3 regions of the Ensifer sp. M14 genome follow, and region 3 is predicted to be linked to each of the others. Evidence: riboswitches for the same ligand, from Rfam matches in the RefSeq annotation. Region 3 holds a riboswitch; each other region holds the start of a gene.

Region 1 (7,843 bases), on a different contig from region 3:
AGCGTAAAGCTGGTGGCGCAGAGCATGAAAACGAGGCCGGCGGCCCCCGGCAGCAGTCCGCGCAGAACCGGCCACTCGACAAAGCGGAAGAGGGCGGTCGGCGGCATGCCGAGATTGGCGGCGGTCCGCCAGTATTCCGAGGGGATGCGCTCCAGCCCGGCAAGGAAGAGGCGCGCGACCAGTGGCATGTTGAAGAAGACGTGGGCAAGCAGGATGCCGAAAAGGCCGTAGATGCTGATGGGCTGCTTAAGCCCGAGCCCGGCCAGAGCTGCGTTGAGTACACCTTGCCGACCCCAGATCTCGATCAGCCCGAGGGCACCGACCAGAACAGGAAGGCCGAGCGGCAGGGCCATGAGCCGCAGCACCCAGACGCGGCCGGGAAAACACGCCCGACGCGCCAGTGCGCGGGCGATCGGGATGGCGAGCAGAACCGAGAGCAGCGTCGAAAGGCTCGCCTGAAGCAATGTGAAGCGGGTTACCCGCCAAATATAAGCGTCGAACAGTACGCCATTGCCGAAGTCGCCGCTCTGGAACAGAAGCGCTGCAATCGCCAGGCAGACAAACAGCAGGATGCCGCCGAGGCTCAGGGCCCCGGCGGTGATGGTGATCCTGTTTTCGGCTGGCGCGAACAAGCGCGCTTCAGTTCTTGCTCATGGCGGCGAGCCACTCGTCGATCCAGGCCTTGCGGTTGGCCGCGACCTCTTCCGATGGCAGCAGGAAGGTTTTTGCCGGATTGACCAGCTTGCCGAAAGCGTCCGGCAGCGGCTCCTTGGTGGCGGCGACCGGCATCATCCAGTTGGTGGTCGGGATGATCGACTGGAACTCCGGACCGGTCATGAAGCCGAGAAACTGCTTGGCAAGTTCCGGCTCCTGGGCGTTCTTGGTCATGCCGGCGACTTCGATCTGGATGTAGTGACCTTCCGAGAATTCGGCCGCCTGGTAGCGGTCGGTGTTCTCAGCCACCATGTGGTAGGCGGGAGACGTGGTGTAGGAGAGCACCATCGGCGCTTCGCCCTTGGTGAAGAGGCCATAGGCTTCCGACCAACCCGGTGTCACGGTCAGCACACGGTCCTTGAGCTTGGCCCAGGCGGCACCGGCTTCGTCGCCATAGACGGTCTTGACCCACAGAAGCAGGCCGAGACCCGGCGTCGATGTGCGCGGATCCTCGATGACGATCTTCTGCGACGGGTCGCCTTCGACCAGGTCCTTGAGGCTCTTCGGCGGCGTCTTCAGGGCCTGGGTGTCGTAGACCACGGCGAAATGGCCGTAATCATAGGGAAGGAAGGTGTCGTCTGAGAAATCGCCGGGCACCTTGACGCCTTCGGCCTCGATGCCGTGCGGCGCGAAGAAACCGGTGGCCTTGGCCTCGGCAACCAGGTTGGTATCGAGGCCGAGCACGATGTCGGCCTTGGAGGCGGCACCCTCGAGCTTCAGACGGGTCAACAGCTCGACACCATCGGCGACGCCGACATAGGTGACCTTGCATTCGCAGGTCTTTTCAAAGGCTTCGGCGATCTTGGCGCCCGGGCCCCATTCGGTGATGAAGCTTTCATAGGTGTAGACGGTCAGCGTCTTTTCGGCGGCTACGGCATTGGCCGCGAAGACGAGGCTTGCCGTTGCGGCAAGCGCTAGCCGGCTAAGGAACTTCAGTTGCGATGATTTGGACATGGCAGGCACCTCTCCCTAAAAATAATGTTGCATGGGAAAAGGGCGTATCGATCCGATCGCGTCTAATCCCTCCGCCGGTATGAGCCGGATCAGGTTCCGCGGGTTGGCGTTAAACGCCTCTCAGCCTTCGGCCGCATGCGGTCGGAAGGCACCCCGTTAGAGCGGGTAGAGATTTACCGCCGTGACGGTTTGATGGCAAGCGAAGTTTGAACGCCGGTATCCAGCAGCCCGACGCCCGCCAATGCTGCGAAGCCTGATGACATCAACGCAAAATCGCCAGATAGCGGCCCTGTTCGGTTTTCTTGCTTTTCCTTGGCCGTGCCTTTGCGCTATGGGCTTTGCCATGGCCCGATCCACCTTCACCATTCTGCTCGGCGGTGCACTCACCCCCACCGATCGCCTTGCGCGCCAGCTTGTAGGCAGCCGCTTCGTTGCGGCCGATGGCGGCATGCGGCATGCGCGGACCCTGGCGGTGACGCCCGATGTCTGGGTCGGCGATTTCGATTCGACCGAAGAGGCGCTGCTTGCCGAGTTTGCCGGCGTTCCGCGCGAGCCCTACCCCGCCGCCAAGGCGGCGACCGATGGCGAGATCGCCGTGGAAGCGGCGCTTTCGCGCGGTGCCGAAGCTTTGATCTTTGCCGGTGCGCTCGGAGGATCCCGCAGCGATCATGCCTTCCTGCACCTGCTTCAGGCGGCTGCGCTGTCCGAGCGCGGCTTGCCGGTGTTCATGACGTCGGGCGAGGAAGAGGCCTATCCGCTGCTTGCAGGCGAGATCGACATCGATCTGCCGAAGGGCAGCCTGTTCTCCATCCTCGGACTGACCGATCTCTTCGGGCTTACGATCGTCAATGCGCGTTATCCGCTCACCGATTTCACGCTGCCGTTCGGGTCTTCCCGCACCGTTTCCAATGTTGCGGAGGGTCCCCTTCGCATTTCCCTCGACACCGGCCGGGCGATTGTTCTCGCTCGCCCCTATGACCTTTCCGGAGCCTGAGCCTTGGCGCCTCCCATTCTGAAACTCGACGATATCTTCCTCACCTTCGGGGGCACGCCGCTTCTGGCCGGCGCCAACCTGCAGGTGGAGCCGGGGGACCGCATCTGCCTTGTCGGGCGCAACGGTTCGGGCAAGTCGACGCTGATGAAGATCGCCGCCGGCCTTGCCGAGGCACAATCGGGCGAAGTCTTCCGCCATCCGTCCTCGACGGTCCGCTACCTGCCCCAGGCGCCGGATTTCGAAGGCTACGACACGGTGCAGGCCTATGCGGAATCGGGCCTTGGTCCGAGCGACGATCCTTACCGCGTCGCCTATCTGCTGCAGCATCTGGGCCTGACCGGCGAAGAGGACCCCGCGCGGCTTTCCGGCGGCGAGGCCCGCCGTGCGGCGCTCGCGCGGGTGATGGCGCCCGAGCCGGATATCCTCCTGCTCGACGAGCCGACCAACCATCTCGACCTGCCGACGATCGAATGGCTCGAAGACGAGTTGACGCGCAGCCGGTCTGCCCTGGTGCTGATCTCGCACGACCGGCGGTTCCTGGAAAAGGTTTCGACCGCGACCGTCTGGCTCGACCGCGGCCAGTCGCGCCGGCTTGATCGTGGCTTCGGCCATTTCGAGGCCTGGCGCGACGAGGTGCTGGAGGCCGAAGAGCTGGAACAGCACAAACTCGGCAAGGCGATCGAGCGCGAGGAGCATTGGCTGCGCTACGGTGTCACCGCAAGGCGCAAGCGCAACATGCGCCGTCTCGGCGAATTGCAGGACATGCGTTCGCGCCATCGCGGCCACAAAGGCCCGCAGGGCTCCGTCCAGGCGAGCGCGTCCGACGCCAAGGAATCCGGCAAGCTGGTCATCGAGGCGGAAAAGATCACGAAGATCTACGGCGAGCGGACGATCGTCGCGCCGTTTTCGATCCGCGTGCATCGCGGCGACCGGATCGGCCTCGTCGGCCCGAATGGTGCCGGCAAGACCACGCTGTTGAAAATGCTGACCGGCCAGATCGAGCCGGACACCGGAACGGTGAAGCTCGGCACCAATCTGGAGATGGCGACGCTCGATCAGAAGCGCGAGGACCTCAATCTCGAGGACACGCTGGCGCATTACCTCACCGACGGCCGCGGCGAGAGCCTGATTGTCAACGGCGAGCAGCGCCATGTCACCGGCTACATGAAAGACTTCCTGTTCCAGCCCGAGCAGGCGCGCACACCCATTCGCGAACTGTCGGGCGGCGAGCGCGCGCGGCTGATGCTGGCGCGTATCCTTGCCCGTGCCACCAACTTGCTGATCCTCGACGAGCCGACCAACGATCTCGACATCGAAACGCTCGACCTGCTGCAGGAAGTCGTCGCCGGCTTTGCCGGAACCGTCATCCTCGTCAGCCACGACCGTGACTTCCTCGACCGCACCGTCAGCTCGACCATCGCACCGGGCAATCCGGAAGCGCCTGATGGTCGCTGGATCGAATATGCCGGCGGCTACACCGACATGATGGCGCAGCGCAAGGGCGCCATCGAGGAACGCCGCAAGGCCGAGAAGGCGGAAAAGGCGAAGGTGTCCGACGCTGCCGCGCCGATAGCCGACACGTCGAATGCCAAGGGCAAGCTTTCCTACAAGCAGAAGTTCGCGCTCGAAAACCTGCCGAAGGAGATCGCCAAGGCGGAAGCCGAGGCCGCCAAGCGTGAGGAGCGGATGGCCGATCCCAACCTCTTTGCCAAGGATCCGAACACCTTCGCCAAGCTGGCGCAGGAGCTGGAAAAGCTTCGCGGCGATCTTGCGCAGATGGAGGAGGAATGGCTGGAGCTGGAGATGCTGCGCGAGGAGCTCGAGGGCTGAGCATCGCCGGCTTGCCGCGTTGAAAGTTGGCAAGGGGTATGGTAAGGAAAGCTTATTATATCTCTTGTGAACGATCCTGATGCCGACAAAACTCGAATCCGAAACCATCGGCATGTTGCTGACCGATGTCTCCCGCCTTTTGCGCGGCGCCTTTGACCGCAAGGTCAATGCGCTGGATCTCGGCATCACGCCGGGCGAAGCCCGCACGCTGATCCAGGTGGCGCTGACCGAGGGCATCAAGCAGGCGGAAATCGCCACGCGCATGGGCATCGAGCCGATGACGCTGTCGGCCTATCTCGACCGGCTGGAGGCGATGGAGCTGGTGGCCCGGATGCCCGACCCGGCCGACCGCCGCGCCAAGAACGTCGTCATCACCGACAAGGCCGATCCGCTGCTTTCCGAGCTGATGGCGGGCCTGCGCGAAATGATGAATGCCTATACGGCAGGTCTCGACGAGGAGACGCGCGAGATGCTCTGCGGCAACCTGCGCATCCTGCGTGAAAATCTGCGCCGCCTCGATCCGTGCGTCGCCGGCAAGGAGAAGGGGGCGAAGCAATGACGCGCCGCATGAGCGAACGGCGCACCAGCATCATCGGCGCCTTCCTGGTGGCGCTCGGCCCCGTCTCCATGGCGCTCTATACGCCGGCGATGCCCGAACTGGTGCGCGCCTTCTCCTCCAGCGAGGCAGCGATCAAGATGACGCTGTCGCTCTATTTCGCCGGCTTCGCCTTTGCGCAGCTGGTGTCAGGCACGCTTTCCGATGTCATCGGCCGCCGGCGCACGACGCTGATCTTCATGGCTATCTATCTCGCCGGCAGCCTGATGGCGGCCTTTGCGCCCTCGGTCTCGGTCCTGCTTGCAGGACGGCTGGTACAGGGCATCGGCGCCTCCGTCGGCATGACGGTTGCGCGCGCCATCGTGCGCGACCAGTTCACCGGCCTGCAGGCAGCTCGGATCATGAACATGATCGGCATGATGCTGGCGATCGGCCCGGCGGTGTCGCCGACGCTCGGCGGGCTGGCGCTCGGCCTCTTCGGCTGGCAGTCGATCTTCTTCCTGATGGTCGGCTTTGCGCTGATGGCCTGCGTCAGCGTGCAGTTCTTCATGGCGGAAACGGCGACGCCCGATCCGGCCAAGGGCCATCTGCGCCCGATCCTTGCCGCCTATCGCGAGCTTTTGACCGACAGCCGTTTTGTGTCGTCGACCCTGGTGATCGCCGGTGCCGTCGGCGCACTCTATGCGCAGGCAACGATGCTGCCCTTCGTGCTGATCGGCACGGTCGGGCTGACGCCGACCGAGTTCGGCGTCGGCATGCTGATGCAATCCGGCTTCTTCTTCTCGGGCACCGTGACGGTAAGGCTGCTGATGCGGCGGTTTACGCCGCAAGCGCTGGTGCCTGTCGGTCTCTGCTTCATCGCGCTCGGCAGCGTGGCGCTCGCCTACACCATGCACGCGCTCGAGCCGAGCTTCCTGTCGGTGATGGCGCCGGTCGGCGTCTATGCCTTCGGCATCGCCTTCGTTATGCCCTACATGATGACGGCAGCCATGGCGCCTTTCCCGCATATCGCCGGCACGGCGTCGGCGATGATGGGGTTCATCCAGATGGGCGCCGGCCTTCTCGGCGGCGCCTTGGCGGCCATCGTCGGCGTGCCGGTGCTGGCGCTCGGCACGATCATTCCGAGCTTCGGCCTTCTCTGCGTGCTTAGCTATCTCTGGTATCGCCGGACCGTCCGCCTGACGCCGTTGGCGGCGCCGACTGATGGCAAGCGTGCCCTGCCGGAAGCGGCCGAATAGCGACGTCTCAGACCGGATAGCAGCGTGCATGAAAAAGCCTCCGCGACCCGGGTCGCGGAGGCTTTGTCTTGTCAGGGGCTTACCGCTTAGCGGTTGCGCGCAGCCAGCGTGCGAAGGCGCAGCGCATTCAGCTTGATGAAGCCGGCGGCATCCTTCTGGTCGTAGGCGCCCTGGTCGTCCTCGAACGTGACCAGCTTGTCGGAATAGAGCGACTTCGGGCTTTCGCGGCCGGTGACCATGACGTTGCCCTTGTAGAGCTTCAGCGTCACTTCGCCTTCGACATGCTCCTGGCTCCGGTCGATCGCCGCCTGCAGCATCTCGCGCTCCGGCGAGAACCAGAAGCCGTAATAGATCAGCTCGGCGTAGCGCGGCATCAGCTCGTCCTTAAGGTGGGCTGCACCTCGGTCGAGGGTAATCGATTCGATCGCGCGGTGGGCCGACAACAGGATCGTGCCGCCGGGGGTCTCGTAGACGCCGCGCGACTTCATGCCGACGAAGCGGTTTTCGACCAGGTCAAGACGGCCGATGCCGTTATCACGACCATAGTCGTTGAGCTTGGCGAGCAGGTTTGCCGGCGACAGGCGCACGCCGTTGATCGAAACGGCGTCACCGCGCTCGAAGCCGACCTTGATGACGGTCGCCTTGTCGGGAGCCGCTTCCGGCGAGATCGTGCGCATGTGCACGTATTCAGGAGCTTCCTGCGACGGGTCTTCCAGAACCTTGCCCTCGGACGAGGAGTGCAAGAGGTTGGCGTCGACGGAGAAGGGCGCCTCGCCCTTCTTGTCCTTGGCAACCGGGATCTGGTGCTTCTCGGCAAATTCGAGCAGGTCGGTACGGCTCTTGAACGACCAGTCGCGCCAGGGGGCGATGATCTTGATATCGGGGTTCAGCGCATAGGCCGACAGCTCGAAGCGAACCTGGTCGTTGCCCTTGCCGGTGGCACCATGCGCGATCGCGTCAGCGCCGGTCTTCTTGGCGATGTCGATCAGGTGCTTGGAAATCAGCGGCCGCGCGATGGAGGTGCCGAGCAGATAGACGCCCTCATAGACGGCGTTGGCGCGGAACATCGGGAAGACGAAATCCCTGACGAATTCTTCGCGCACATCCTCGACGTAGATTTCCTTGATGCCGAGCATCTCGGCCTTCTTGCGCGCCGGCTCCAGTTCTTCGCCCTGGCCGAGGTCGGCGGTAAACGTCACGACTTCGGCGCCGAGTTCGGTCTGCAGCCACTTCAGGATGATCGAGGTGTCGAGACCGCCCGAATAGGCGAGAACGACCTTTTTCACGTCTTTATGCGATGCCATGGTTTCCGTCCGTCTGGTCTGGGAGAGGGCGGCGTGCCGCCTTGGAAATTCTGCGGCACTTTATCCAGAACACGCCTGGATTCAAGCGGAAGAACACAGCAACGGCCGAATCCGCTGGCAAAAGCCGAGGTGCCGGAATAGAGGGGGCGACCGAGTGTCTCCGGGGATCGCACACATGGACTTCCTTCCCAGCCTGCCAACGCTGTTCGGCTTTGCCGCCGCTACGCTTCTGCTTGCGGCGACGCCCGGGCCT
Region 2 (7,843 bases), on a different contig from region 3:
GGGTCGATGCCGGCAGAAACGGCTATCGGCAGCGTCAAGGGCGCGAACAGCAGGATCGCTGCGCCGATATCGAGGAAGAGCCCAACACCGAGCAAGAGGAGATTGAGCGCGGCAATCACAAGGAACGGATTGGACCCGAGCCAACTCGCTGCAGACGACAGGTGTGCCGCAACGCCATCAATCGCGATGAGAAATGCGAAGGGCGCTGCTGAACCGATCAACAGCAGGATCGCCGCGGTTTCGCGCGCCGATTGGCGGAAAGCGGCGCAGACCTCGTAAACGGCTGTCCGCTTCAAGAAAACTGCGATCAGGGTATAGGCGGCTGCAAGTGCTGCAGCTTCCGTGGGTGAGACCACACCGGCGCGAATACCGGCAACGACAATGACGCCGAGACCGAAGGCGGGCAGCGCCCGTACGCCGAACCGTCGGGACTCTTCGGCGGATGCCCTGGCGGTGCGCGCCGTCGTCGCGCCGTTTACGTGGATGGCAACGGCAAGCGCAGCTGCCATGAGCAGGCCCGCCACGAAGCCCCCGGCCAGAAGCTTGCCTGTCGACAGGTCCGCGGATGCCGCCAGAATCAGAAAGGCGATCGATGGCGGGATGATATTGTCGAGCACCGAGACGGCAGCAATCAGCGCGCCGGCGCGCGCAGGCGGCGTGCCGTGCGCTGTTAGCTGCGGCATGAAGGCGGCTGTGCCGAAGGCCGCATTGGCGATCGACGAGCCGGAGGCTCCGGAAAACAGAACGCCTGTCAAAAGCACGGTTTGACCGAGCCCGGCGCGACGGTGGCCGACAAGGGTGGCGGCAAAGCAAACCAGGTCACTGGCGATCCCTGAGGCTGTCAAAAGCGCGCCGGCGAGCAGGAAAAATGGGATGGCGGTCAGAAGATAACGCGACAGGCCGGACAATGTGGCCGCCGCCATCGCCTCTTCCGGCATCGGCGCGCCGAAAGCGACGGCGACATACCCCGCAGCGATGAAAGCATGGGGGAGCGGCGTTCCGGCGAGAATTGCCACAAGTGCAAGACAGCACAGCATGAAGCTCGGAGACACCTGGTCCAAAGGTGGCACAGCGCCGACCACCCAATGTAATCCCACAGCAATCGCAAGCATCGAGGCGAACGCGACAAGCCGGCCGTCCGCGACGTGGCGGAGCAGGATCGCGACAATCGCCAGCACTCCTCCGGCGCTCAGCATAGCCGGGCGCAGTCCCTCGGGAAGGACGAGCGAGGGCGAAACACCGCCGAGATCGAGCGCCGCCTTTCCGCTGCCGGATATCACGACGATGCAGGCTACCAGAGTGATGACGCCGGAAAATATAGTGCGCAGCTCTTGGGGCACGGACCGGTTTTCCGACGAGAAAGGATTCGTGCCTCTGTCGTCGACGATGAGCTCGCCGCGCGCGGATGGTCTTTGATCACGGCCATCACTAGGCGCTGACCGTCCCTCGAATAAATCGATCCGCAAGCCCTTCGCCGTCGAAGCGAGCGGTAGCCCAATCGAGGCAAGCGTTACCAGCAACCAACTTGCCGCTTCTTCCGCACCGGTAAAGCCGCTTGCAGCAAAATACCGAAGAGCGACGGAAGCCGTCACGGTCGCAAGCAGGGCCGCAAGCGTCAACGCCCCAGCAAGCTCGAGCGTTCGCTCCAGCCGCAGCGACAGAGCCTGCGGCATGCTAGCGAGCATCGGGCTGCCACCAGCGGTGGAAGTGATGGACCGGTCCCCGCCCCTGCCCGACTTTTAGATCTCCGGCGGCAACGATGGCACCGTGCAGATAATCCTTGGCAGCGATGACGGCATCCGCCAAGGAAAGCCCGCGCGCCAGCCCGGCGGCGATCGCCGCCGATAGAGTGCAGCCCGTACCGTGGTCATTCGTCGTTTCAATGCGCGGCGCCGTCAACCGAACAGGCTCTCGGCCATCAAAGAAGATATCCGTCGCCTCGGGGCCGCCCCCGTGCCCACCTTTGATGAGAACCGAGCGCGCGCCAGCTTTCAGAATGATCTCGGCCTGATGGGCAATCTCCGTCTCATCCGTCGCGATCGAACGCCCGGTCAGCAATGCCGCTTCCGGCAGGTTGGGCGTTGCGACCAGCGCCATTGGCAGCAACTCCTCGCGAAGCGCCGCAATGGCATCGGGGCGCAGCAGAGCGTCACCTGATGTGGCGACCATCACGGGATCGAGCACTGCCATCTTGCCGTATCGTCGAAGCCCCTTGGCGATTACGGCGATTGTTTCCTCGCGAGACACCATGCCGATCTTCACGACTCCAACAGCAAGGTCAGCAAACACCGCATCAATTTGAGCCTCGACAATCGCCGGCGAGATATCCTCGACCGCCGTCACACCTCTGGTGTTCTGTGCGGTGATCGCCGTGATCACGCTTGCGCCAAAAACGCCGAGCGCCGAGAAAGCTTTCAGGTCCGCCTGGATACCCGCACCGCCACCTGAATCGGAACCAGCAATGGTGACTGCAATAGCGGTCATCGTGCAGCCGTCTTCAACGCACGATCGACGCATGCCCGCAACTCACGACTGGCTGCCGCCGGATCCACTGCAGCAAAGATTGCAGAAATGACCGCGACTCCATCAGCCCCAACGGCGACGACTTCTCCGGCGCGCTGCGCATTTATCCCGGCGATGGCTCCAACCGGCAGATCCGGTTTAGCCGTGAGAAGCGTCCTGCGAAGCCTGGCGAACCCCTCCAGACCGACCGGGGGATCGGGGTTGTGTTTCGACAGCGTCTCGTAGACCCCACCGATACAGGCGTAATCAATCGGTGAACCAATGGCAGTCTGGGCATCCATTTCGTTCTTGACCGTCAAGCCGATGATCGCAGCATCGCCCATCATCGAGCGGGCCGTGGCCGCATCCATGTCGTCCCGCCCGAGATGGACGCCATCGGCGCCCGCCGCGAGCGCCACATCGACGCGATCGTTGATGACAAAAGGCACGCCGGTTCCGGCAAGCGCAGCACCGATCTCCCGCGCCTGTTCGATCATCTCTCGTGTCGAGCTCGTCTTGTCGCGATACTGGATGAGTGTCGCGCCACTGAGCGCAGCGGTACGCGCCAGGTCAGCTAAATTCCCTTTGTCCGCAAGTCGCGCATCGACGAGGGCATTCAGGCGATAATCAACCTTCGGCATAAGAAATCCTGGCATTGGCAATGATATCCTCAGGGCGGAGCGATGCGAGCGCATCGCGGAAGGCGGCCTCGAAGCTCCCGGGACCACTCGATCGTTCCGCGGCAATCTCCGCGGCGATACCGCTTGTTAGTAGCGCACCCGTGGCTGCCTTCAGGCGATCCGGCTCGACGGCCATGAAGGCCGCGATCAAGGCGCCCGAGAGGCACCCGGTGCCCGTGACTTGCGCCATGAGGGGGTGGCCGTTCTCAACCCGGGTCGCAAGTCGACCCAGAGTGAGTTCGTCGATAGGCCCCGTCTTGATTTTCAAGACACCGTTGGCCTCACCGACGATGTCCATCTCGCTTGCATTGCCGCGAACCACGGAAGGCCCGGATGCGATGAGTTCCCGGGCAAACGCAAGCCGCGATGGCGAATTATCGCAATGCACGGGATCAACGATCCACGGCTTGTGGGCGCCGCGCGCAACGGCTGTTGCCAGGCGGATCGCCGCGCGCCGCACTTCATCAAGCGTGCCGAGATTGACGACGAGCGCATCGGCGCGCCGGGCAAAGGCCTCGACCTCTTCTGTCGATGATGTCATGGAGGGGATCGCGCCAAGCGCCGCGAGGCCATCCGCCACGAACTTCTGCACCACCGTGTTCATCACGCAGTGTACACGGGGACGTTGTCGCCGGACACGCGCCAGCAATGCAGCAGCATTTTCCACGAATCCTGTTTCGCCCGTCATCGGATTTCCACCGCGATATCGTCGACATCAGGTGCCTGGCTGATCAGTCCGCTTTCAGCAAGGAACTTTCCAAACCGCTCGTAGCGGCCACGATCAAGTGCCGCCGGCCTTTTGGCGAAGCGCGGCAGGGTGTCGGTGAATGCTCTGCGGTTGAGCTCGTCATCGAGGTTTGGATAGGCCTTGACGAAAAGCTTCCAGGCTTCGTCAGGGTGGTTGGTGAGGAAAATTGCCCCCCTCTCCACCGCGGCAAGGAAGAGCGGCAAGCGCCCGTCGCCAACCTTTGCCTTGTCGGCAACGAAGACGAGCTCGTCATAAACCGGCACGCCATGCTCTTCGGGGAAGAATGACCGGCCTTCATGTCCCTCGATACGCATCTGTGTCTGCTCGAAATTCCTGAAGCCGCCGATCGTCGCATCGACCTTGCCAGCGATCAGCGACGGCGACAGGGCGAAGTTGACGTTGATGAGTTCGACGTCCTCCTTCTTCAGACCGGCCGAGGCAAGCATTCGGCCGAGCATCGCATCCTCGAAACCGGAGACGGAGAAGCCGATCTTCTTGCCCTTCAGATCGGCAAGGCTGCGGATCGGACCGTCGTCAAGGACGGTGACGGTGTTGAGCGGTGTCTCGACCAGAGTACCCACGCGAACGAGCGGCAGACCGGCGGCATGATCAAGGTAAAGGTTCGGCTGATAGTGTACGCCGATATCAGCCTGCCCTGCTGCAATGAGACGTGGCACGCTGGAGGGATCGGCCGGGGGGATGAGCTCGACATCGAGCCCCCCCTTTTCGAACAGGCCGAGTTCTTTGGCGACGACGATCGGGGCGTGGTCCGGATTGACGAACCACTCCAGCATCACTGTCAGTTTTTCTGCGGCCATTGCTGAGCCGGTTGAAAGGACGACGCCGAACGCAAAGCTGGCGGAAATCAGAAATTTGCGAATCATTATGTTATGAACTCTCCCAGTTGATCTCGGATATTCAGGTTTCTCGCGCCCAGTGCGCGAGTGGACGTGTTGCCTCATCGACGAGAAGCCTGAGGCCGACGGCGAGAACGGCAAGAATGGCCATCGCGGCGAAGACGACATCGGTCTGCATGCGGGCATTTGCCTGGACGATCACAAAGCCAAGGCCGGCCGAGGCGCCGACCCATTCGCCGACAACGGCGCCAAGCGGAGCCAAGGGCGCAGCGACACGCAGGCCCGTAACAAGCCCCGGCAACGCCAATGGCAACCGCACGAGCCGCAACGCCTGCCAATGGCTTGCCTTGGTGAGCGCCACGGCATCAAGGATCTGCGTATCGGTACGGCGCAAACCGTCCGAGAATGCCGAAACAACGGGAAAGAAGATGATGATGGCCGTCATCACGATCTTCGAGACCATGCCGAAGCCAAACCACAGCACCAGCAAGGGCGCTATGACGAAGACGGGAAAGGCTTGGAGGACAAGCACGAAGGGCCAGACGAGTTTTCCGAGCCGCGGAAAAGCCGCCAGGCCAATTGCTGTCGCCACACCGAACACCGAGCCGGCCGCGAGACCGGCCAGCATTTCGGCGATTGTCACAAGGCTCTGTTCAAGCAAAAATGCTCGCTGCCGTGCAAACACAGCCAGCACCTCAAGCGGCGTTGGCAGCAGATAGCCCGGTAGCGAAAAAACAAACACCGAGGCCTGCCAAAGGACAGCAAGTCCAACAAGGCTACGAACAAATGTGAAAGCTACGCGCATCGCCGGTCAACCGACGCGGCAACCCGGGCGAAACGCGGATCCGCCATCCGGCGGAAACTGGCAAAACACAGCATCGATCGATCTCCAGACAAAACATCACGGAGATCCAGGTGAAAGCGAAAACGCGATTAGTTTGCCGAATGCGGCTCTTTTCCCGTTCCTACGCCGGCATGACCCGGATCAGGTTCAAGGGTCCGGCTCACCGCCATCTCAGCACAGAATAGTGCTCCCCTCGGAATGAGGCATTTCTAATTGTTAAATGAACGATGTCAATAGTCGTGACGATTGTCATTGTGCGCCCGACGCTCATCTCTCGCGCCGCGGCAAATTGATGTGCTAGTAGATGGACATCCCGCTCCGATTTTACACTGCGCCTATATGGAGGCGCCAAGGCACTCCATTGCTTCAACGCCCTCAAGCAAAAATGATACGCAGGAAGTGCTCGCTGTTATAGCAAAATCCACCCTAAGCATTCAATCTATGCGCGTGCGTTTCATGCGTCGCGCAGGGCACCGGCTGCAACCAAGAGGCTCATCAACCACCTTTCACAACCGACTTCGCAACCGAGTCAAGGGCCAGCAGCTTTTCGAGCAGCCGCGGCATATCCTTCAGATGCACCATATTGGGGCCGTCCGACGGCGCGTTGTCGGGATCCTCGTGGGTTTCGACGAACAGGCCGGCGATGCCAACGGCAACGGCCGCACGCGACAGCGTCTCGACGAACTCGCGCTGGCCGCCGGTCGAGCCGCCCTGCCCGCCGGGCTGCTGCACCGAGTGGGTGGCGTCAAAGACGACGGGGGCACCGAGCGAAGCCATGATCGGCAGCGACCGCATGTCGGACACCAGCGTGTTGTAGCCGAAGGACGCGCCGCGTTCGCACAGAAGAATGTTGGGATTGCCACTTTCCGTGAACTTGGCGAGCACGTTCTTCATGTCCCAAGGCGCCAGGAACTGGCCCTTCTTGACGTTGATGGTGCGGCCGGTCTTGGCGGCGGCCACCAACAGGTCGGTCTGGCGCGACAGGAAGGCAGGGATCTGCAGAATGTCGACAGTCGGGGCGACCAGAGCGCACTGCTCCTCGGTGTGGACATCGGTCAGTACCGGGAAGCCGAACTCCTTCTTGAGATCGGCAAAGACCTCCATCGCCTTGTCGAGGCCAATGCCGCGCTTGCCCGAAAGCGACGTGCGGTTGGCCTTGTCGAAGGACGACTTGTAGACGAGGCCGATATCGAGCGACTTGCACAATTCGGCAAGCTTTCCCGCCATCATGAAGGCGTGCTCGCGGCTTTCCATCTGACAGGGGCCGGCGATCAGCGACAGGCGCTCCTTCTGCGAGAAGGCGACCTGCTTGGCACCTTCACCGACGACTACTCTGGCATTCGTTTCCATGTTAGGTACTTCCTCGAACGTTTCCGTAGCTAATATATGATAATTCGACATAGCCGATTCTGCCGAGACAGAGGCGAGAACTGGTTGTAATGTTTCAGGACAAACGGATGCAAGACCGACCCTCAATACATGCGCTCAATAGCCAGTACAGTCCGCTATCGCTTGCAGGTCGGTTGAAATGTCATGGTTTCGCAACGAGCTCGTCCAAGAGAATTGGGTAGTAGCGTATCTCGCCGCTTCGACCCGATTCAGCAACGGCGATCGCATTCCTTAGCCTTGCGATGATCTGTTCTTCCGTGAACCGTGAACGCTTCATTCGTCCGTCTCCTGGTTGTGACGGACTCTACCAAAATATGGAGGAAGTTCAGGGTCTCAGGTCAAGCCGACTAAAAAATCGGACCGCGCGTAGGATCTGATGACATGTCCGCAATCCCCATGCGATATAGGCCTCCAATATTGGGGGGACAATAATGCGTGATGACTCGCGACATGGTGGAAATGCGGATCTGCTGCAACAGACATTGGCCACTGCCGTGCAAGATCAGAGGACCGTCGACGAACAGCGGCAAAGCATAGCACCACTGCTGGACGGCATGTCGTTCTACAACAGCATCAGGCATGATGATGATCGCGGTAGCGTCACCGAAATATACGACCCCAGATGGGGGTGGCATCCGGATCCGCTCGTTTTCTCATATATTTTCACGATTCGACCGGGAATGGTCAAAGGGTGGGGTCTGCATAAGGAGCACGAAGATCGCTACTTCGTTTTGAGCGGAGAGTTGGAACTGGTGCTTTATGACCCTAGGCCGGACTCTGGCACATGCGGGAAGATATGCCGCGTATATCTCTCCGGCAGCCG
Region 3 (7,843 bases):
TTTGAGCGAATATCCGCACAGACACTCTGGAACTTTGGGCGGAATAATGCACAATTCCGCCATGCCCATACCCGCCTCGCCCACCATAAAACCAGCCGATCCAGACCGGCACATGCGCCGTGCCTGGCTGATTTTTGCAGCGGTCGCTTTGGCTCTGCTGGCAGCGGGCCTTTTTGTCGCCGGCGAATATGGGCGAAAGAAGGCGCTTGAAACCGTCGACATCCAGAGCCGCATCGATGCCAATCTGAAGGCTTCGCTGCTGCGCGCCGTGCTCGAACGCCAGCGCGCATTGCCCCTGGTGTTGGCCGATGACGTCGAGGTGAAGGCCGCCCTCGAAAAGCGTGGCGAGCAGCCCTTGCAACGGCTCGACCAAAAGCTCGAGGCGCTGGCCGCCAATACGGATGCGGCGGTGATCTACGCGATCGGCCTCGACGGCGTGGCGGTCGCGGCAAGCAACTGGCGCGAGCCGACCAGCTTCGTCGGCAACGACTACGCTTTTCGCGAATACTTCCGGATGGCGATGCGCGACGGCAAGGCCGAGCATTTCGCCATGGGCAACGTCAGCAAGCGGCCGGGCCTTTATATTTCGAGACGTGTCGACGGGCCTGGCGGCCCGATCGGCGTCATCGTCGCCAAGCTCGAATTCGACGGGGTCGAGGCCGATTGGCTCGCCTCCGGCAAGCCGGTCTATGTCACCGACCGGCGGGGCATCGTGCTGATCACAAGCTTCCCGTCGTGGCGTTTCATGACCACCCGCAACATCCCCCCGGATCGGGTTGCAACCCTCCGCGACAGCCTGCAGTTCGGCGATGCCTCGCTGCTGCCCCTGCCGTTTCGACGGATCGAGCCGACAAGCGATGGATCGAGCATCCTGAGCGCACTTCTGCCCGGCAGCAGCGAGAATCAATATCTCAGGGTCGAGACGATGGTTCCCTCGACCAGTTGGCGGCTGGAGCAACTGGCGCCGCTGGATGCTGCTTTGAGCGCGGCGAGCCGCGAGGCGCGACTGCTGGCGCTCGCCCTGTTGCTGCCGCTGATTGCGCTTGCCGCCTTCCTGCTTCGTCGGCGCCAATCGTTGACGCAGGTTGCAGCCAGCGAACGGGCCGCACGCGACGAACTGGAACGCCGGGTGACCGAACGGACGCGGGACCTCAGCCTCGCCCGCGATCACCTGGAAAACGAGATCGCCGACCATCGGCGCACCGGCGAAAAGCTGCAAGCGGTACAGCAGGAACTCGTCCAGGCCAACCGGCTGGCGATCCTCGGCCAGGTGGCCGCAGGCGTCGCCCACGAGATCAACCAGCCGGTCGCAACCATCCGCGCCTATGCCGACAACGCCCGCACCTTCCTCGACCGCGGACAGAAGGAAACTGCGATCGAAAATCTCGAAAGCATCGCCACGCTGACAGAGCGGGTCGGCACGATCACAGACGAGCTGCGCAGCTTCGCGCGAAAGGGCCGCTTCGTCGCGGAGCCGACGGCGATGCGCGAAGTGATCGAAGGCGCACGCATGCTGCTGCGCAGCCGTTTTGCCGGCCGCATGGACGCGATCGTCATCGACCTGCCTGACAATGGGCTCAACGTGCTTGGCAATCGCATCCGTCTTGAACAGGTCTTGATCAACCTCCTGCAGAATGCCCTTGAAGCCCTCGGCGACCGGACGGACGCGGAGATCCGCGTGAGCTGCGCGTTGGGTCCGTCAGACACGGTTCTTCTTGTTGTCGCCGACAACGGCCCGGGCATAAGACCGGATATCCTTGAAGACCTGTTCACCCCGTTCAACACCTCCAAGGATGAGGGTCTCGGTCTCGGCCTCGCCATCTCCAAGGAGATCGTCGTCGACTATGGCGGCGATATCGACGTCAAGACCGGCCCCGATGGCACCGTCTTCACCGTACGCCTGAAGAGGGCCTGAGCAATGCAGCAATCCGTATGCCTCGTCGACGACGACAGCGACCTCAGGAAGGCGATGACGCAGACGCTGGAGCTTGCCGGTTTGACCGTCATGGCCTTTCCCGGCGCTGCGGAAGCGCTCGCCGTGCTCGGCCCAGACTTTGCCGGTATCGTCATTAGCGATATCCGCATGCCGGGGATCGACGGCCTGACGCTGTTTCGCCGCATCGCCGGCTTCGATCCCGACCTTCCCGTCATTTTGGTCACCGGCCACGGCGACATCCCCATGGCCGTCCAGGCCCTGCAGGACGGCGTCTACGATTTCATCCCCAAACCCTTTGCCGCCGAACGCCTGGTGCAGAGCGCGCGTCGCGCCTTGGAAAAACGCCGACTGGTGATGGAGAACCGTGCACTGAAACGCGCTGCCGAAACAGCAGGCGAAAGCCTGCCGCTGATTGGCCAGACCCCTGTCATGGAACGCTTGCGCCAGACGTTGCGACATATCGCCGACACCGACGTCGACGTGCTTGTTGCCGGCGAGACCGGCAGCGGCAAGGAAGTGGTCGCGACACTGCTGCACAAATGGAGCCGGCGCCGCGACGGGAATTTCGTGGCGCTCAACTGCGGCGCGCTGCCGGAAACGGTGATCGAAAGCGAACTCTTCGGCCACGAACAAGGTGCTTTTACCGGCGCGCTTAAGAAACGCATCGGCCGTATCGAGCATGCGAGCGGCGGCACGCTTTTCCTCGACGAAATCGAAGCCATGCCACCGGCGACGCAGGTGAAGATGCTGCGCGTGCTCGAAGCCCGCGAAATCACCCCGCTCGGCACCAATCTCGTCCGCCCCGTTGATATCCGCGTGATCGCCGCGGCCAAGATCGATCTCGGCGATCCAGCCCAACGGGGCGATTTCCGCGAGGATCTCTATTTCCGGCTGAATGTCGTCACGCTTTCGATCCCGCCATTGCGCGAGCGCCGGGACGATATCCCGCTTCTCTTTTCGCATTTCCTGACGCGGGCGGCGGAACGCTTCAAGCGCGACGTGGCGGATATCTCGCCAGCCGTGCGCCACCACCTGATGTCCCATTCCTGGCCGGGCAATGTGCGCGAGCTCTCGCATTTCGCCGAACGCGTCGCCCTTGGCGTCGAAGGTGCGCTCGGACAAGCGACCGCCAGCGCGTCCTTACCCGGCAGCGCCCTGCCCGAACGACTCGAGCGCTATGAGGCGGAAATCCTGAAAGAGGTGCTGCGGGCGCAGCGCGGCGACGTCAAGGCGACGATCGAGGCGCTCGGCATTCCGCGCAAGACCTTCTACGACAAGCTGCAGCGGCACGGCATCAACCGGGCGGACTATGCCGAGCGCCCGGCATCCGAAAAGCCTGTTCGCTAAAACATTTCCTAAGAGCGCGAAGCGGCATTTTGCCAGAAAACGCGCCAAGAGAGCATCCAAACCGGACACAGCCTGCCGCACGATCAACAGGCGAAGGCCACAACCTTCGGATTAGCGCTTGACGGCGCATCCGGATCGATGGCTATCTCACGACATTCACCAGGGGGGTCCCGTCAAGGGGCTGAGATTCTGCTGGTCGGACCGGCTTTGCCGACCGAGGCGCAGTGACCCGTTGAACCTGATCCAGTTCATACTGGCGTAGGGACGGTGCAGACATCGACGCCACGATTCCGCCATTCCCGCGGAATTTCGGGCGGACGTGTCTTTTCCTTCCGGCTTCAGAACTGGGTCTCCAACCGCAAACTTGGAGCCTCATCATGAATATTGCCACCAACCCCGCAGACCTCTCCGTCACCAAAGGCCCTCTTCCCGCCTCGAAAAAGGTCTATAAGTCAGGGACGATCCATCCCGAGATCCGCGTGCCGATGCGCGAGATTGCCCTGCACCCGACGTCGGGCGAGCCGCCGGTCACGGTCTATGATGCCTCCGGCCCCTACACCGTCGAAGACGCAAACATCCGCATCGAGGACGGCCTGCCACGACCGCGCCGCAACTGGATCATTGCGCGCGGCGATGTCGAAGCCTACGACGGACGCAGCGTTCGACCGGAGGATAACGGCTTTGCGACCGGCGAGCGGCTGACGCCGACCTTTCCCTTCCGTCACCCGCCGCTGCGCGCAACCGGCCGGCGCGCGGTGACACAGCTTGCCTATGCACGTGCCGGCATCATCACGCCGGAGATGGAGTTCGTCGCCATCCGCGAAAATATCGGTCGCGACGCCGCACGCCCCACATCGCGCGACGGCGAAAGCTTCGGCGCCCATATCCCCGATCACGTCACGGCCGAGTTCGTCCGTCAGGAGATTGCCAGCGGCCGCGCCGTGCTGCCGGCCAACATCAACCACCCGGAATCGGAACCGATGATCATCGGCCGGAACTTCCTGGTGAAGATCAACGCCAATATCGGCAATTCGGCCGTCACATCCTCAATGGCCGAGGAAGTGGAGAAGATGGTCTGGGCAACGCGCTGGGGCGCCGATACGGTCATGGACCTTTCGACCGGGCGCAACATCCACAACATCCGCGAATGGATCATCCGCAACTCGCCCGTGCCGATCGGCACCGTGCCGCTCTACCAGGCATTGGAAAAGGTCAACGGCATCGCCGAGGATCTCACATGGGAGGTCTATCGCGACACGCTGATCGAGCAGGCGGAACAGGGCGTCGACTACTTCACCATCCATGCCGGTGTCAGGCTTCATTATATTCCGCTCACCGTCGACCGCGTCACCGGCATTGTCTCGCGCGGCGGTTCGATCATGGCCAAATGGTGCCTGCACCACCACAAGGAGAGCTTTCTCTACGAGCACTTCGAAGAGATCTGCGACATCTGCCGCGCCTATGACGTCTCATTCTCGCTCGGTGACGGCCTGCGCCCCGGCTCGATTGCGGACGCCAACGACGCGGCACAATTTGCCGAGCTGGAAACGCTGGGCGAGCTGACGAAGATCGCCTGGGCCAAAGACTGCCAGGTGATGATCGAGGGACCCGGCCACGTGCCGATGCACAAGATCAAGGAAAACATGGACAAGCAGCTCGCGGTCTGCGGCGAGGCGCCGTTCTACACGCTCGGACCGCTGACGACCGACATCGCGCCCGGCTACGACCACATCACCTCAGGGATCGGTGCGGCGATGATCGGCTGGTTCGGCACCGCCATGCTCTGCTACGTGACGCCGAAGGAACATCTGGGTCTGCCCGACCGCAATGACGTGAAGACCGGGGTGATCACCTACAAGATCGCCGCTCACGCCGCAGACCTCGCCAAAGGGCACCCGGCCGCCCGCACCCGTGACGACGCCCTCTCGCGCGCCCGTTTCGAGTTCCGCTGGGAGGACCAGTTCAATCTGTCGCTCGACCCTGAAACGGCACGCTCCTTCCACGACGAGACCCTACCGAAGGAGGCGCACAAGGTCGCGCATTTCTGCTCCATGTGTGGGCCGAAATTCTGCTCCATGCGGATCTCGCACGACATCCGCGCCGAGGCGCAGAAGGAAGGTTTTCAGGCGATGGCGGCAAAGTTTCGCGAGGGGGGCGACCTCTATATGCCGGTAAAGGAAGCTGCGGCCAAAGGATAGCGACGACGGCAGAAGGGTCGGCAACGGCCCTTCTCACTTTTGTCGGGCTTCGCTGCTGTTTGCCACTCATGCGCCACCCCTCCCACCTGATCACCAATCCACAGGACACCCACGAATGCGGTTGCCCTATCTATCGGCCGCCAGCGATCCTCCTGACCACATCGAGCAGAACATTGGCGCCGGCGACGAGCTCGGTCGCATCCGTGTGCTCGCGCGGATTGTGGCTGATGCCGTCGCGGCTCGGAACGAAGATCATCGCCGCCGGTGCGATGCGCGCAATCATCTGGGCGTCGTGGCCGGCGCCGGAGGTCATCCGCCGGTTCTTCAGCCCACGGGTGATCGCCGACGCCTCAATCATTTCGACGATGCCAGGATCGAATGTGACCGGCTCGAAGCGCGCTAGCCGCTCGACCGTAACCGTCACGCCTTCCTCTGCCGTGATCACCCGCAATTCTGAGGCAAGCGCATTTTCTAGCGCCTGCAGACGATCCTCGTCCGGGTCGCGCAGGTCGACGGTAAAGATTGCCCGCGAGGGAATGACGTTGATCGCGTCCGGCTCGAAGCGCATGGTTCCGATCGTTGCTACGCTCGGCGCGTTCGATCGCGCGATATGATCGCGCAGGAACAGGCCGACACGCGCGGCGGCAAGGCCCGCATCGCAACGCATCGCCATCGGCGTCGTGCCAGCATGGTTTGCGACACCGTCAATGGTGATGCGCTGCCAGGAAATCCCTTGCAGGTTTTCGACCGCACCGATCGTCATCGCTTCGCGCTCCAGCACCGGCCCCTGCTCGATATGCAGCTCGACATAGGCATGGGGTTTCAGAGAGCCTGGCTCGACAGTGCCGGCATAGCCGATACGCGCCAGTTCCGACCCGAGCACCGTGCCATCGGTTCCGACTGTCGCTAGCGCTTCTTCGACGCCAAGACCTCCGACATGGACCAGCGACCCCAGCATATCGGGCGCGTAGCGCACGCCCTCTTCGTTGGTGAAGGCGGCAACGACGATTGGACGGGCAGGCTCAAAACCCTGCTCTTTCAGCGTCTCGATTACTTCGAGCCCGGCCAGCACGCCGTAGCAGCCGTCATAGATGCCGGCATTGATGACCGTGTCGATATGCGAGCCCAGCATCAACGGCAGTTGCCCGGCATTTTCCTGGCTCTGCCAGATGCCGAAGATATTGCCGATCCGGTCGAAGGCGACGTCGAGACCTGCGGCTTCCAGCCAGCCGACAAGACGATCCCGCCCCTGCTTCTCAGTGTCAGACGCTGCCAGCCGGGTGAGCTGGCCCCGATCGTCGCGCCCGATTGCGCCGAGGTCCTGGATGCGTGCCAGCAGACGCTCGGCATTGATGGAAGGATGAAGCATATGGGTATCGCTTTCGACAGTACTGATATTGGGCATGAAGATCGTCATTGCCCGGTATCCGGCGCGGCCAGTCGCTGCCGGGTAATTTCGGCATGGAACCGGGCGCCGTAGATCAAGGCATCATCATTGAAGTCGTAATGCGGATTGTGCAGCGGCGCGGATTGCCGGCCGTTGCCGATGAAGACGAAGCAGCCCGGCACATGTTCGAGAAACCGCGCAAAATCCTCCGATCCGGTCATGGGCTCGGCGGCAACCGCGACATTCTCCGCCCCGAACACTACACCGGCTGCAGCGAACGCATGATCGACAAGCGAGGGATCGTTGAGCAGCGGCACGAACTCGCGCGTATAGGTCACCTCGACCTCGCAGCCATAGGCATCCGCAGTTCCCTTGGCGATCGTGCGCATCTGCTGCTCGATCTTGGCACTGACCTCGGGCCGAAAGCTGCGCGCATCGCCGAGAATCCGAGAGAGACCTGGCAAGGCGTTGCGCGTGCCGTCCGTGACCAGTTCCGTGACCGAGACGACGGCGATATCGGCAGGAGAAAGCCGTCGCGAAACGATGGTCTGCAGATTGACGACCGTGGAGCAGGCCGCGACCAGCGTCTCGTTGCCGAAGTGCGGCCGGGCCGCGTGTCCGCCGACGCCCTTGAGCGTGATCTCGAAATTGTCCTCGGCCGACATGATGGCGCCCGGACGGGTCTCGAACTTGCCGACGGGAAGACCCGGCATGTTGTGCAGGCCATAGATTTCGTCAAAGGGAAAGCGCTCCATCAAGCCGTCGGCGAGCATGGCAAGCGCACCCTTCCCCCATTCTTCTGCCGGCTGGAAGATGAAGCGTACGGCGCCATCGAATCCACCCTCTTCGGCCAGCAGCTTTGCCGCCCCAAGCAGCATCGCCGTGTGGCCGTCATGGCCGCAAGCGTGCATTGTACCCGGCCGGGTGGAGCAATAGGCAGCCGTCCCCTGCTCTGTTATGCGCAACGCGTCCATG

The links. Region 3 has a riboswitch for thiamine pyrophosphate ahead of thiC (phosphomethylpyrimidine synthase ThiC). Riboswitches for the same ligand answer to the same signal wherever they lie in the genome.
Region 1: linked by a shared signal. The riboswitch ahead of thiB (thiamine ABC transporter substrate binding subunit) and the one ahead of thiC (phosphomethylpyrimidine synthase ThiC) in region 3 are both predicted to bind thiamine pyrophosphate.
Region 2: linked by a shared signal. The riboswitch ahead of BLJAPNOD_RS34865 (ABC transporter permease) and the one ahead of thiC (phosphomethylpyrimidine synthase ThiC) in region 3 are both predicted to bind thiamine pyrophosphate.

Annotation. Positions count from the first base shown of each region.
Region 1 is NZ_QJNR01000004.1:752,993-760,835, forward strand. It holds gene thiP (thiamine/thiamine pyrophosphate ABC transporter permease ThiP) at 1-608, opposite strand, end outside; gene thiB (thiamine ABC transporter substrate binding subunit) at 640-1,668, opposite strand; TPP riboswitch at 1,718-1,834, opposite strand; gene BLJAPNOD_RS03670 (thiamine diphosphokinase) at 2,012-2,662, shown strand; gene BLJAPNOD_RS03675 (ABC-F family ATP-binding cassette domain-containing protein) at 2,666-4,492, shown strand; gene BLJAPNOD_RS03680 (MarR family transcriptional regulator) at 4,572-5,051, shown strand; gene BLJAPNOD_RS03685 (multidrug effflux MFS transporter) at 5,048-6,286, shown strand; gene BLJAPNOD_RS03690 (argininosuccinate synthase) at 6,373-7,590, opposite strand; gene BLJAPNOD_RS03695 (LysE family translocator) at 7,766-7,843, shown strand, end outside.
Region 2 is NZ_QJNR01000018.1:494,657-502,499, forward strand. It holds gene BLJAPNOD_RS34840 (TRAP transporter large permease) at 1-1,685, opposite strand, end outside; gene thiD (bifunctional hydroxymethylpyrimidine kinase/phosphomethylpyrimidine kinase) at 1,675-2,484, opposite strand; gene thiE (thiamine phosphate synthase) at 2,481-3,143, opposite strand; gene BLJAPNOD_RS34855 (hydroxyethylthiazole kinase) at 3,130-3,870, opposite strand; gene BLJAPNOD_RS34860 (ABC transporter substrate-binding protein) at 3,867-4,748, opposite strand; gene BLJAPNOD_RS34865 (ABC transporter permease) at 4,849-5,592, opposite strand; TPP riboswitch at 5,733-5,835, opposite strand; gene kdsA (3-deoxy-8-phosphooctulonate synthase) at 6,127-6,981, opposite strand; gene BLJAPNOD_RS34875 (dTDP-4-dehydrorhamnose 3,5-epimerase family protein) at 7,452-7,843, shown strand, end outside.
Region 3 is NZ_QJNR01000014.1:318,683-326,525, reverse strand. It holds gene BLJAPNOD_RS30090 (sensor histidine kinase) at 47-1,915, shown strand; gene BLJAPNOD_RS30085 (sigma-54 dependent transcriptional regulator) at 1,919-3,283, shown strand; TPP riboswitch at 3,435-3,566, shown strand; gene thiC (phosphomethylpyrimidine synthase ThiC) at 3,661-5,481, shown strand; gene BLJAPNOD_RS30075 (Zn-dependent hydrolase) at 5,612-6,850, opposite strand; gene BLJAPNOD_RS30070 (M20 aminoacylase family protein) at 6,895-7,843, opposite strand, start outside.